2 regions of the Mesobacillus thioparans genome follow, and region 2 is predicted to be linked to the other one. Evidence: predicted binding sites of a transcription regulator. Region 2 holds the regulator's gene; the other holds the start of a gene.
The links. Region 2 encodes LexA, which represses DNA repair genes until DNA is damaged. Its sites were predicted from a motif close to CGAACATATGTTCG; they were not measured.
Positions count from the first base shown of each region.

Region 1: ACNAZ4_RS16240 (DNA polymerase IV) is a predicted target of LexA. The motif match lies at 2,683-2,696, and genes of this name have one in related genera.

Region 1 is NZ_CBCSFH010000010.1:64,338-71,730, reverse strand. Features, by position in the region: gene ACNAZ4_RS16250 (chemotaxis protein CheW) at 286-768, shown strand; gene ACNAZ4_RS16245 (methyl-accepting chemotaxis protein) at 816-2,528, opposite strand; gene ACNAZ4_RS16240 (DNA polymerase IV) at 2,710-4,002, shown strand; gene gndA (NADP-dependent phosphogluconate dehydrogenase) at 4,136-5,545, shown strand; gene ACNAZ4_RS16230 (alpha/beta hydrolase) at 5,680-6,423, shown strand; gene ACNAZ4_RS16225 (TMEM164-related integral membrane acyltransferase) at 6,463-7,155, opposite strand; gene ACNAZ4_RS16220 (zinc ribbon domain-containing protein) at 7,331-7,393, shown strand, end outside.
Region 2 is NZ_CBCSFH010000001.1:73,890-81,282, reverse strand. Features, by position in the region: gene ACNAZ4_RS00505 (GNAT family N-acetyltransferase) at 1-107, opposite strand, end outside; gene ACNAZ4_RS00500 (hypothetical protein) at 94-627, opposite strand; gene ACNAZ4_RS00495 (ATP-dependent DNA helicase) at 787-2,709, shown strand; gene ACNAZ4_RS00490 (hypothetical protein) at 2,760-2,957, opposite strand; gene lexA (transcriptional repressor LexA) at 3,136-3,759, opposite strand; gene yneA (cell division suppressor protein YneA) at 3,913-4,227, shown strand; gene ACNAZ4_RS00475 (YneB family resolvase-like protein) at 4,253-4,900, shown strand; gene ACNAZ4_RS00470 (DUF896 domain-containing protein) at 4,976-5,209, shown strand; gene tkt (transketolase) at 5,536-7,393, shown strand, end outside.

The DNA of each region.
Region 1 (7,393 bases), on a different contig from region 2:
TTTCAGAGAGAAGCTGCAGTCAAAATATCCAAGAAACGAGGTTTAATAGACATTTTGAAGTGGGGCAAAGGTCAAAATGTCCAAGAAACCATCATTAATAGACATTTCACAGAGAAGAGACTGCCAAAATGTCCATTAACCCTGCTCATTTTGCATTAGTTCTAAAGATGACACCAAAGACTCCGATATAATACTTGGAATGTTTCACCCTTTTCATTTAACAGGCAATCATTTGAAGCTATTACTATTTAAAGATAGAACAATAAACAAAGGGAGTGTACTCCAATGGCTGAAAGTACCAAGACGGTTGTGTTCCAGGCAGGGAATGAAGAATACGCTTTTCCGATTCTTTTCGTTATTTCGATTGAAAAAATGGAAGGGATGACGGTGATCCCGCATATGCCAGACTATGTCACGGGAATTACGAAGGTAAGGGGAGAGCTGATTCCGGTCATTGATTTGGAAAAGGTCCTCTATAACCGGGATATTCAGGTGGATGATAAGACGAGGCTGATTGTATTGGAGACATCGGATATCTCGCTGGGTGTCCTGGTCAGGGATGCGAAGGAAATCCTTGAGATACCTCAGGAGAACCTGAAACAGCCTGGTCTGATCGCATACCAAAATACTAAATTCATCACTGGCATCGCAAATTTTGGACAACGGATGATCATGGTCATTAATCCGGAAACCCTGATCCAGTCACTGGAGGGAATCAAAGAGATTAAGGACTATATGAAAAACCAAAAACAGGAATTACATAACTAGTGCGTAATATGAAAACAAGCTGGCCCCCGCGGGTCAGCTTGTTTTTGTTATAGTTTGAAGCTGGAGAATGATTTCCTAAGGTCTTCTGCCATGCTGGACAATTTACTGGATGATTCCAACAGCTCCTGCATTGTTGCATTTTGTTCCTCTGTTGTAGCTGCTACCTGTTCGAGGAACTGAGCAGAATTGGAAGAGGCGGTAATGACGTCGTTTGCTGACTGGGCCATGAATTCTATCTTTTCATTTGCACTCATGACAGCGCTGCTGACAGTGTTTCCTTTGGAGCTGACTTCCTCGATGGAATGAGCTATTTCTGTGAAGATGGTCGCCACTTTTTCGACAAGTTCATTGCCTTTTTGGACGGTCACCTGGCTTTCATCCATGACATTTACAGCCTGGTTCGTTTCTTTTCCAGTTTGTTCGAGGATTGTGCGGATGCTGTCTGCCGCTCCGGCTGATTGTTCGGCAAGTTTGCGCACTTCCTGGGCCACGACACCAAAGCCTTTCCCGTGCTCGCCGGCCCTTGCCGCTTCAATCGCTGCATTCAAAGCCAATAAATTTGTCTGGTTTGAAATATCGGTGATGATTTCGATGATTCGATGGATTTCCTGAGAATTATTCTTCAGGGAATGAATCACTTTGGCCAACTCCGTGACCTTTCCATTTATTTCGTCCATCTGCTCTGTCACACTGTAAGCATACGATTTACCCTGCTCGATTTTTTGCTTCGTGTCTGAAGTCGTTTGCAGTGTTTCGTTCATCGATCCTGTAACCTCGATTAGTTGAGCAGAAACATTTTCGACTGCTTCATTGGTGCGTTCCGAAATTTTCACCTGCTCATCTGAAGCAGAGGCAACCTGCATGATCGATGTCGTGATTTCATTGTTTGCTTCTGTGGTTGCCTCAGCATTTACCTTCAGGTTCCTCGACATTTCATTTACCTGGTCAGATGACGCAAGTATGCTGGAAATCGAAGCTTTAAGGTTTCCGGATAATTGATTCATAGCCTGGATGATCTGTCCAACTTCGTCCTTGCTTTTTGCCTGCAATGCTTTAACATTCAGTTCCCCGGCCGCGAGCTTCTTGCAGTAAGCGACCACATCCTTGAGGTTCTTGCTGATATTGCGTGAGACAAAGTACATCGCCACTGAAGAGACGATAAAGGCAATGATGATAAGGATGAAAGTATTACGGATCATTGAAGCAATTGAAGAATGGGTTTCCTTCATGATCCTGGTCCTGTCAGCCAATATCGATGTCCGGAGTTCGTTTAACTTTTCGATATTCATATCCCGGATGGTTTCAGCCTTGTTCGTCAGGCTGATTTGCGTATAGACATCAACCTGTTCAAAGTTCCTGCGGAATTCTTCGACCGTTTTTAAAATGTCGTCTTCCCAAACAGTATTCATGTGCTGATCAATCTTCACGATTGCGTTCAGGACTGTTTTGGCTTCCTCTGATTTTACGAATGCACCCAGGCTTTCTGAAGAAGAATCGAACTGCTCAGACTCTTTTTTGTACAAATCAATTAGCTCTGGTTTGGGATCTGTTATGTAATCAGTAATAATAATGTATTTCTGGCGAAAAGATGACGACATTTCACTTATCATGATGGCGTAATCACTTTTCTCCTCAGCCAGGTCAATCGCATTCTGAAGATTATTCAATACACTTGATAAATAAATAAAGCTGCCCAGGAAAATGACCATGATAAATGCGAAAACGCTTGCATACTTTCTGCCAATGGACCAATGCTGCATAAAAATTCCTCCGTCTATGGTATATCTATTTATTCATTTTATCGGGTATTTAAGGTGGATCTTTAACCTTTTCCTTGATTTCTTCACATAAAATTCAAATTTAACTTCCAGACTTCGATTAAGTAAAACCACTTTATTTTTGATACACTAGAAGGGAACGTATATTTGGGAAGTGGCGGACATGAAAGAGATGTATCCAAAAAAGGGCAGAGTCATTTTACATGTTGATATGAACAGCTTCTATGCAAGTGTTGAAATGGCTTATGATTCCGAATTGAAAGGAAAGCCCCTCGCCATTGCGGGGAATCCAGAGGAGCGAAGGGGAATCATTGTCACTTGCAGCTATGAAGCAAGGAAATTCGGAGTCAAGACCACGATGCCATTATGGGAAGCAAAAAAACTTTGCCCTGAGTTAATCATAAAAACACCGAATTTTGACAGGTACCGTGCTGCGTCTGCAGCTATGTTCGATATATTACGCCAATATACCGAACTTGTGGAACCTGTTTCCATTGATGAAGGGTATATGGATATTACGGATTGTGCTGATCTCGGGGCACCATTGGAGATAGCTGAGAGCATCCAGAAACGGATCCTCGAGCAGCTTGATTTGCCATGCAGCATTGGAGTTGCTCCTAATAAATTTCTGGCGAAAACGGCTTCTGATATGAAAAAACCTCTGGGAATCACGGTTTTAAGAAAGCGGGACATCCCCACGGTCCTGTGGCCGCTCGGAGCTGGAGAGATGCATGGAGTAGGAACGAAAACCGCGGACAAACTAAAAAGCATCGGACTTCTATCAATTGGCGACCTGGCAAAAGCAAATGATATCCAACTGAAAGCACTGTTGGGGATCAATGGACTGAAGCTGAAGGAAAGAGCCAACGGCCAGGATAATCGGGTGGTGGATCCCGAATCTGTCTATGATTTCAAGAGCATCGGCAACTCGACAACCCTCCCGAGGGATCTTTCGAATCAGCACGAACTCCTGAAAGTACTTGATCGTTTATCAGAGCAGGTAGCTGCAAGGATGAAGAGAAAGGAAGCTGTCGCGACCACCATTAGCATCATGATCCGGTTCAAGGACAGAAAAACGATCACTAGAAGTCAAAAGCTCCAGAACCCTGTTTCCAAGAAAGAAGAAATTGCTTCTGCGGCAAAAACTTTATTTTTAAAGCATTGGAACGGGGATCCTGTTCGTCTGCTTGGCATCACCGGGACAGACCTGCTGGAGGCAGATAAAGCGGTGAAGCAGCTGGACTTGTTTTCCTATGAGCAGGATGCAAAAAAAGAGCCTTTGATCAATACGATGAGCCAGCTGCGTGAGAAATATGGAAAAAGCATTATTGAAAGCGCAGGTATACAGGTGAAGAAGCTTTCATCCAAGGAAAATCCAGGAGCTGGCACAAGCTTTAATAAGGACTTCCTTCAGGAACGTAAAAAAAATGGCGGTATCGAGAAAAAAGACTCTTAACGTTGTTTAGCTTCCAGGGGTTAAGTCGAAATAAAAAAGACGGACCCTATTGTTTGCACCCCTCTGGATTCATTGTTACATTAGTTTGTAAGTTTCTTATAACCAGTTATGAAAAAGGAAGGAAGTTGAAATGATGTCAAAACAGCAAATCGGAGTCATTGGCCTAGCTGTAATGGGGAAAAACCTCGCAATGAATATTGAAAGCAGGGGTTATTCTGTTTCTGTCTATAATCGTTCGAGAGAAAAGACGGATGAAATGCTCGCCGAAACGGAAGGCAAGAACATCTACGGAACGTTTTCAATCGAAGAATTTGTTCAATCGCTTGAAAAGCCGCGGAAAATCTTGCTGATGGTAAAGGCTGGTGCAGCGACAGACGCGACAATCGAGCAATTGAAGCCTCATCTTGAGAAAGGCGATATCATCATTGACGGCGGTAATACATATTTTGCCGATACCCAGCGTCGGAACAAGGAATTGAGCGAGCTTGGACTTCACTTCATCGGAACCGGGGTATCTGGCGGTGAGGAAGGGGCCTTGCACGGACCTTCCATCATGCCTGGCGGGCAAAAAGAGGCTTATGAGCTGGTTGCTCCGATTTTCCAGGATATTTCCGCTAAGGTCAATGGAGAGGCGTGTACTACATACATTGGTCCTGATGGAGCAGGGCACTATGTGAAAATGGTCCACAATGGCATCGAGTATGGCGACATGCAGCTGATTTCAGAATCTTATTTCATGCTCAAGCATGTTCTAGGCTTGAGTGCCGAAGAACTGCATGAAGTGTTTGCAGAATGGAACAAAGGTGAGCTTGACAGTTATTTAATTGAAATCACTGCAGATATTTTTACAAAGAAGGACGATGAAACAGGCAAACCGCTTGTCGATGTGATCCTTGATACCGCTGGCCAAAAAGGAACAGGAAAATGGACAAGCCAGAGTGCGCTCGACCTTGGAGTTCCGCTGCCTATCATTACGGAATCCGTTTTCGCGCGTTTTATTTCGGCCATGAAGCAAGAGCGAGTCGAAGCAAGCAAGGTTCTCTCCGGACCAGAAACGAAGCCATTTGATGGCGACAAAAAGGAATTTATCGAGTCCATCCGCAAGGCACTGTATTTAAGCAAGATTTGTTCTTATGCGCAGGGCTTTGCTCAGATGAGAGCAGCATCAGAAGAATACGATTGGAACCTGAACTACGGAGAAATCGCGATGATTTTCCGCGGAGGCTGCATCATCAGGGCCCAGTTCCTCCAGAAAATCAAGGAAGCGTACGACCGCAACCCGGAACTGAAAAACCTGCTGCTTGACCCATATTTCAAGGAAATCGCAGAAAGCTACCAGCAGTCACTGCGTGAAATCATCTCGGCTGCGGTCCTTAACGGAATACCTGTCCCGAGCTTCTCAGCAGCACTTTCCTACTTCGACAGCTACCGGACAGAAACACTGCCAGCCAACCTGATCCAGGCACAGCGCGATTATTTCGGCGCCCACACCTATCAGCGCATCGACAAAGAAGGAATCTTCCACACCGAGTGGATGGAATAAGCACAGTAACAGCGGATCTTGTATCCGCTGTTTTTTTACTGAAAAAAAGGTGTTTTTCTTACGGAAGGAAGGGTTTGCTGGAAGTATAGTCGAAGTCTTTGTAAGTGGATAATTTTGATTGGAGGGATATTGTTATGACAGATCGTTACCCAGTGCTTGAGGGAGCTGAGCCTTTCTATTTTGAAGGGAATAACGTTGGCATTCTTGTATCGCATGGTTTTACCGGCTCCACACAAAGCATGAGACCCCTTGGTGAGGCTTATGCTGTGGCAGGCTATACTGTTTGTGGACCCCGCTTGAAAGGCCATGGAACCCATTATGAAGACATGGAACAAACCAGCTATCATGACTGGATTGCTTCAGTGGAAGAGGGGTTCCAGTGGTTAAAGGAAAGGTGTGACACGATTTTTGTGACAGGCCTGTCAATGGGCGGTACGCTGACTTTGTATATGGCTGAAAAGTATCCGGAAGTCCGGGGGATTGTCACGATCAATGCCGCAATAGATATTCCGGCAATGGAGCCTGTCCGCCAATTGGAAGGAACCCGATTTTTGGATGCAATTGGATCCGACATAAAAAAAGCGGGAGTAACGGAATTAGCTTATGAAAAAACGCCGGTCCAATCCGTAAAAGAAATTTTAACCTTCATGAAAGAAGTGAAAGAGGACCTGCCGAAAATATCTTGCCCAGCCCTGATCTTTGTATCGGACGAAGACCATGTGGTGCCTACGGATAATTCACAAGCCATCTATGAACAAATCAGCTCTGAATCAAAAGAAATCCTTGCCTTAAAAGATAGCTACCATGTTGCAACTCTGGACCATGACCAGCAAATTATTATTGAAAAGACACTTCAATTTATCAAAGGGATTCTTTAGGAGGCATGAATTGCCTTCTTTTTTTTGAGTGAGGGATGTTCATGTCTCAGAATAAGAACTCTTCTTCTCCCCCCTGAGCCATAAGCGCAGGCAGAGCCAAGTAAAGAGACTTGAACATATCAGCAAACTTTCCAGCGAAAAGATATACCATGGGTACGGACCGAGCAAATCCATGAAACTGGGGCTGTCAGGTTTGTGACGCAAGAACCAATAGTTTCCGTCGGCCGTTTTATTGATGAACAGTATTGCGGGCAAGAGCAGATTGATGAACAGGATGACTTTTAAAACGGATGCCAGCGTTGGGTAATAACCTTTAGCGAGAGTAAAATAAAGAGTCACCCAAACGATCATCAGATGTGCATAAAAAAAGTGAAAAAAGCGGAAATGAGGGAAGTCATACGTTAAAGCGGGTGTTAGGATTGCCTGGGTCGCACCCAATAAGGCGATGAAAAACAAAAGCTCAAAAAAGATTTTCTTTCTCGTTAAAAGTAAGCCAATAGCCAGTAAGAGACCTAAATTACACAATTCCAGAGGCATGGACCTGCCCAACATCCAAACACCATGACTATACATCCAATAATGGTTCAAGAGTTCGATCAAAATTAATGAAAATGCTGTCAAAAGCTCTGCCTTCCGCCACTTTTCATCACTCAACTTCCTCCGATGAATAAAAATCGCCGCATTTACGAAAATGAAAATCGCTAAAATGGCAAGATGGCTATCAGAAAACATGCTAAAGCTGAATGTCTTGTTGCTGTGTCCAAACCATCCCATACATTCCACCTCTGATAAGTTAATAAGACAAATATAAGTTTTCCTTTTGAAGAATTTTTTATGTGAAAAGGTGAAACCAATCTTTGCCAGATTCGTAAAAGAAGTATAGTACAAAAAAAGGGAGTTGGAAGATTTGAACGAAAAAGGATGCATCAAATGTGGCAGCACGGACGCAGGCCAGAAGGATGTCGCAATG
Region 2 (7,393 bases):
AAACGGGCTTCATTTTCACCATTTTCAAAAGCCGCTCGATTTAGAACGCTGATACCATGGATATCGTGAATGTCTTCCGGGCGAATAATATAATCAACGCTTTTCATATTTTTTATACTCCCTCCACACCATATTAGAAGTTTTGGATTCTGAATCAGAAAACTCCCTGTAATAAAGCTTTTCATTTTCACCTGATATTGAGTCGATATCATTTAACAACCTAACTAGAAATTCTCTATCTTTGTTGATTTGGTCTTCAATTTGTGTGTATTCCCTGCCATTTTTTATACTCTTTGCTAAGTCCGTATAATGGTCAGCAAGTTGATCCCACATTGTACCTAACGTTGAGATCTTTCCATTCATCATATGGTACTGTCTGCCCTGATTAGACAGTTCCCCGAGATGAACGGCAAATGTGAATTCGCCATCTTCTTCATTCAAGATCTTTATCCATGTGGCCGGAACAGCATCGTTCTCCAGTAGAAATATAGAGTCCCTTACTTTCCGCTGGAAATCAGATCCTGCCTGTATTTCTAGGTCAGAGATTCTTTTATACTGATAAAGATTGAGTAAGATCAATGCTGCGAGAACGAATATGGTCATGTACATAAAATTTTTAGATTTCATATGACGACTCCTTTCTATACAGTCTGAAATAATAATAGCAGAAAATTCCAAAAGAGTAATTAGAATTTTTACCAGAATGAATTCTTTCACGTACAGCACTTTTTTCTGTTATGATTAAAGCTGGCTTTTAGCCAGAATCAATTTTCAAGGAGAACCTGAATGACAAAAAACCTTCCATTTACCATCACTAAAAATGATACATTCTTTGATTTATTAGGAGATTACATTGGTGATGTTTTTTATGATATTTTGCCTGAAAAGGGCTATGAGTTGCGCGACGAACAGATTTATATGGCTTTCCAGGTGGAACAGGCCTTTAAGAACAAAGGAATTGTGTTTGCGGAAGCTGGTGTAGGTACAGGAAAGACCTTCGTATACCTGATTTACGCGATTCTCTATGCTCGTTATATGGGGAAGCCTGCGATTGTATCCTGCTCAGATGAAACGCTGATTGAACAGCTCGTAAAAGAGGGCGGAGATATCGAGAAACTCGAACAGGCATTAGGACTCAAGGTGGACGTCAGGCTTGCAAAAGCAAGGGAGCAATATGTATGTGTCAAGAAGCTTGATGAGCTTTCCAACACTTCTGACGACATGGAAGTTCTTGATGTCCATGACCAGCTGCCTGACTTTATTTTTGATGAAGGCATTTCAATGAATTCGTTCAGCCGTTATGGTGACCGGAAGGAATATCCATGGGTCACGAATGAAAAATGGTCCCAGATGGCCTGGGATCCGCTCCAGCAATGTTCGACGTGCAGCTGGCGCCATCGCTGTGGACAAACATTGAATCGTGATTACTATCGACATGCCGGAGACTTGATTATTTGCTCGCATGATTTTTACATGGAACATGTCTGGACAAAAGAATCACGCAAAAGAGAGGGCCAGATGCCATTGCTGCCAGAAGCAAGTACCGTCATATTCGATGAAGGCCATTTGCTTGAATTCGCAGCACAAAAAGGACTGACTTACAGATTTAATTCGCAAACTCTGACGACTGTGTTAACAGGTTATATGCACCAGGATGTCCGGGAGGAATCTCTTTATCTAATCGAGGATATTATAGAGCTGCATGATTCATGGTTCGACCTGCTGGTTGAGAACTCGACTGCTGTTGAGGGTTCGAATCGGAAAGAAGTTGCTAAGCATCCTGCGATCAGGAAAACAGCTGAAACTTTGGAAAAGAAGGTCAGCGAATTAATGGACCAGCTGGTATTTGACGCAGAAATGTTCCTGATTGATGAATACCACTTGAAAATCATGGAAGAATACCTCGAGTTTTTCGCGTATGGTCTATCGATTTTCCTGAAGAATGATGAAGGGATTTTCTGGCTTGAAGAGAATGAAGTCCAATCTTCACTCGTGATCATGCCTCGCCTGGTAGAGGACATCTTGAAAAAAGAAGTTTTTGCACAAAATATCCCTTTTGTGTTCTCATCAGCAACTCTATCCCAGGCAGGGGACTTCAACTATATAGCCAGGAGTCTTGGGATTGAAAAATATTCTTCTTTCACGGTAGCTTCACCATTTGATTATGAAGAGCAAATGGAAATTAGAGCACATATCAGGGATGACGAAAATCAAAAGTGGGAGCAGATAGGTACGGATTTGCGAACTTCCAATGGAAGTTCCCTGGTTTTGTTTTCTTCCATGCAGGAAATGGAAAGGTTCAGAATATGGTCCGATCAACAGGAATGGAATTTTGCCATCCTGTTTGAAGGCGACCGCGAAATCAGTGAAACCGTAAAAGACTTCCAGAATGTCACCAGCTCTGTACTTTGCTCATACAGTCTATGGGAAGGTCTTGATGTTCCAGGTGAATCTTTGAAACAGGTTATTATCGCTTCATTGCCATTCCCGCCTCATGACCCGGTCTTCCAGGCAAAACGGAAGCATGCGGCCAACCCTGCAGCAGAAGTTGACGTTCCATACATGCTGCTTCGATTAAGACAGGGTATAGGCCGGCTGATCAGAAGCAGCCAGGATCAAGGTGTCGTGCACTTGTGGATTACCGGCGCACAAAAAGCAGAATTCATGAAAGAAATAACAGGAGTGCTACCTGTAAAAGAAATCCATTAAGATAAAAAAATCCCGAAAGGTCTAAGCCTTTCGGGATTTTTTGAGAAAAATTAGTTTCTGCATCCGCATTTTCTATGATCGCGGCCGCGATCATTCTCATCTTGTGCACCAGCAACCAAATCATTGATGATGCATCGACGGACAGCACGGCAGAGGTCATCAAAATCAACAGTCGCCCTTACCTGGTTATTGTTGCGGTTAGGAAAGAAAACTCCTGCGACGTCGTTGTTATTCCGGTTGTTTCCCATTCGAGACTCAACTCCTTTCCAAAAAGAAATGTTTGCTTACACGATATCTTATTCGGAAAAGGGACAAGTTGTCCGGGCTTGTATCTATTTTTGATGGCGAATGTGCTCTTCTCATAGAATCATTTAAAGAATGAAAGTTTAATAGAACGAAAAAAAGCAAGCGGAGCCCGCTTGCTTTTTAGTGCATATGACGGTAGACACCGATGACTTTACCAAGAATCGATACATTACGAAGGATGATCGGTTCCATTGAGGAATTTTCCGGCTGGAGCCTGAAATAGTCCTTCTCCTTGAAGAAACGTTTGACAGTAGCTTCGTCATCCTCTGTCATTGCTACTACGATATCTCCATTATTGGCTGTCTTTTGCTGCTTGACGATTACGTAGTCCCCATCAAGGATCCCAGCTTCAATCATACTGTCACCCATGATTTCCAGCATGAAAACCTGCTCATCATGAGGAACCAGACGGTCTGGTAGAGGGAAGTATTCTTCTACATTCTCGATTGCCGTTATTGGCATACCGGCTGTAACTTTACCGACAACAGGCACGTTGATAACATTATATTTAGGGATACGGGTTTCATCTTCAATTTCCAGAATTTCAATTGCGCGCGGTTTTGTAGGGTCCCGTCGGATCAGCCCTTTGCTTTCGAGCCTTGCAAGGTGGCCGTGTACAGTAGAACTTGATGCCAGTCCAACTGCTTCACCGATTTCGCGTACGGATGGCGGATATCCTTTTTTCTTGACTTCACCTTTAATGAATTCAAATATATCTTGTTGCCGCTTTGATAACTTTGTCATTTTCACGCACCTCGTATATTTTCTTGTCCTAATTATACCATGTCTATCCCACAGATACAAACATAAGTTCGAATTTCAAGTTGACACGAAACAAATGTTCGTATTATAATAAAATCAAATAAGCGAACATATATTCGTTAAGGAGTGTCGGACATGAAAAAAATATGGGATAACTATTCTTACGCCTTGATCCTTCTTGCTGTCAGCGTGATTTTTTCACTCGTGGCAAAAGCACATTTAAATAACGAGGAAGCATACATAACTGTTACTATAGAAGAAGGACAATCACTGTGGGAGATCGCTGAGACATATGCCAGTGAACATCATTTGTCAAAAAATGAATTCGTGAGCTGGGTAGAAAAAGAAAATGGGATCGTAGGCGAACGGGTCTTTCCAGGAGATGAACTTGTCATCCCGGTAAGAGATGAATATGTGGAACCTACTCAGATTGCCGGAGCAGAAAGATAATTTGTACATAGAATAAGGTGACAGCATGAAAGCGATTATTTATTGCCGGGTAAGTACTACGAAGGAAACACAGGAAACATCGCTTGCCAGGCAGGAGGAAGAATTACTCCGTCTTGCAGAAGACTGTGGATTCGAAGTGATGAGTATCATTAAGGAACAAGCCAGTGGGTATGACCTTGAAAGGGACGGGATCCTCGAACTTCTGGAGTTGATCAAGGACAAGTCGGTCAATGCCGTATTGATTCAGGATGAGACCAGGCTTGGAAGAGGAAATGCAAAGGTTGCGATCCTTCACTGCATTCTCAAGGAGAACGTTAAGTTATACAGCATCTCCCACAGTGGGGAACTTCAACTATCTGAATCGGATTCCATGGTACTCCAGATTGTCAGCATGGTGGAAGAGTATCAGAGGAAGATCCATAACATAAAAATCAAACGCGGAATGAAACGTGCGGTCGACCATGGTTACAAGCCTCAGCGCAATCTCAAAAACCAGGGTGAACATTCCGGCAGGGATAGAAAAGACATGCCGATTGCGGAAATTGTCAGGCTGCGGAATAATGGACTTACTTTTGCTGAAATTGCCGCGACTCTTAAAGGATTCGGCTACAATGTTTCCAAGGCGACAGTCAATCGAAGATATCTTGAGTATATCGAGACAAATGAGGAATGAGGCTCCTTTCTTGTAAAACTCAAAAAAATTTAGTAAGATATCATTTGACGTACTTTTTTACAAAGGAGATTTACAATGCTATCAAGTGATAAAATTGCTAGAATCAATGAGCTGGCGAGGAAAGCAAAAACATCGAAGCTGACTGAAGAAGAAGCAAAGGAACAGACGAAGCTTCGCGCAGAATATCTCCAATCATTCCGTTCTTCTATGCTTAATACGCTCAAGGGAGTTACCATTGTCGATCCAGAGGGCAATGATGTAACACCTGAAAAATTAAAAGAAGAAAAAATGAAGAATAAACTTCATTAATATATTCAGATTGGAATACATGAGAGAATGTATTCCATTTTTATTTTGGCAGCATTGGAGAGAGCACAATTGAAATCGGATGTTTTATGCGATGGCTGAAGTGGAAAATCAGCAATGTTATAGATAATAATGTCCCTTAGCTTATAAGTCGCAAACTGTCTTCTGTCTTCTTCAGGACTGATCAATTACATAACTACAGCTAGTATGTGTCAAAATAAATAACAATACGGCCTTTTCTGTCTCCTTCAGGCATAATTTGTTGTATAATAATTTCTCTCGCTATAATATTAAGGATGTAGCCAGTACCTATAGAAAGGATGTATTTAATGTTTAAAGAAATTGATATGCTTTCAATTGATTCCATTCGTACGTTATCGATTGATGCGATTGAAAAAGCGAATTCAGGCCACCCAGGCATGCCGATGGGGGCTGCACCGATGGCTTACACATTATGGACGCGATACATGAACATCAACCCTAAGAATCCTGAATGGTTCAACCGAGACCGTTTTGTCTTGTCTGCCGGCCATGGTTCTATGCTGCTTTACAGCTTACTGCACCTGGCAGGTTATGATTTATCCATGGAAGATATTAAGCAATTCCGTCAGTGGGGAAGCAAGACACCAGGACACCCTGAGTTTGGACACACTGCCGGTGTAGATGCAACAACTGGACCGCTTGGCCAGGGAATTGCCATGGCAGTAGGTATGGCAATGGCTGAACGTCACCTTGCTTCTGCCTATAACAAAGATAACTATACTATCGTTGATCACTATACATATACCATTTGCGGTGATGGCGATCTAATGGAAGGTGTTTCAGCTGAAGCAGCTTCCCTTGCAGCTCACCTGAAATTGGGCAAGATGATTGTCCTTTACGATTCAAATGATATATCACTTGATGGCGACCTTAATAAGTCATTCTCCGAAAGCATTGAAGGACGTTTCAAGGCGTATGGATGGCAATATATCCGCGTTGAAGATGGCAACAACCTGGAAGAAATCGCAAGAGCGATCGAGGAAGCGAAAACTGATTCAGACCGTCCGACCATGATTGAAGTTAAGACCGTCATTGGATATGGATCACCGAACCTATCTGGTAAATCAGATGTTCACGGAGCTCCGCTTGGCGCAGATGAATTGAAGCTGACTAAGGAAGCTTACAAGTGGACTTTTGAAGAGGACTTCCATGTACCAAGTGAAGTTTATGATCACTTTAAACAGCAAATCGCTGAAAAAGGTGAACAAACAGAACAAGCATGGAATGAACAATTCACTCAATATAAGAGTGAGTATCCAGAACTAGGTGCCCAGCTTGAAAAAGCCATGAAGGGTGAGTTAGTAGAAGGATGGGATAAAGACATTCCTGTATACGAAGAAGGCAAGAGCCTTGCTAGCCGTGCATCTTCTGGTGAAGCACTTAACGGCATTGCGAAAAACCTTCCTTACTTGATCGGAGGATCTGCTGACCTTGCTGGATCAAACAAAACGATGATCAAGGGAACAGGTGACTTCTTCCCAGGTTCATTCGAAGGCCGCAACATCTGGTTCGGCGTACGTGAATTCGCAATGGGAGCAGCTATGAACGGTATGGCACTCCACGGCGGCTTGAAGGTGTTTGGCGGAACATTCTTCGTATTCTCTGATTACCTGAAGCCGGCAATCAGACTTGCTGCGTTAATGGGCTTGCCTGTAACCTATGTGTTCACACATGACAGCATCGCCGTAGGAGAAGATGGTCCAACCCACGAACCAGTTGAACAGCTTGCTGGACTACGCGCCATGCCAAACCTGTCTGTAATTCGTCCTGCAGATGGCAACGAAACAGCAGCAGCATGGAAGCTGGCAATTGAATCGACTAAGAATCCTACAGCTCTAGTGCTGACTCGCCAAAACTTGCCGACAATCAAGAATACGGACAAGAATGCATACGAAGGCGTATCAAAAGGTGCTTATGTCATTTCTCCAGCTGGAAAAGAAACTGCAGATGCACTTCTTCTTGCAGCAGGTTCAGAAGTTGGTCTGGCTGTAAAAGCACAAGAAGCTCTTGCTTCAGAAGGAATAGATGTTGCTGTTGTCAGCATGCCTGCATGGGATCGCTTCGAGCAGCAATCAAAGGAATACAAAGAAAGTGTCATTCCAAAGTCTGTCAAGAAGCGCCTTGGAATCGAAATGGGATCTTCAT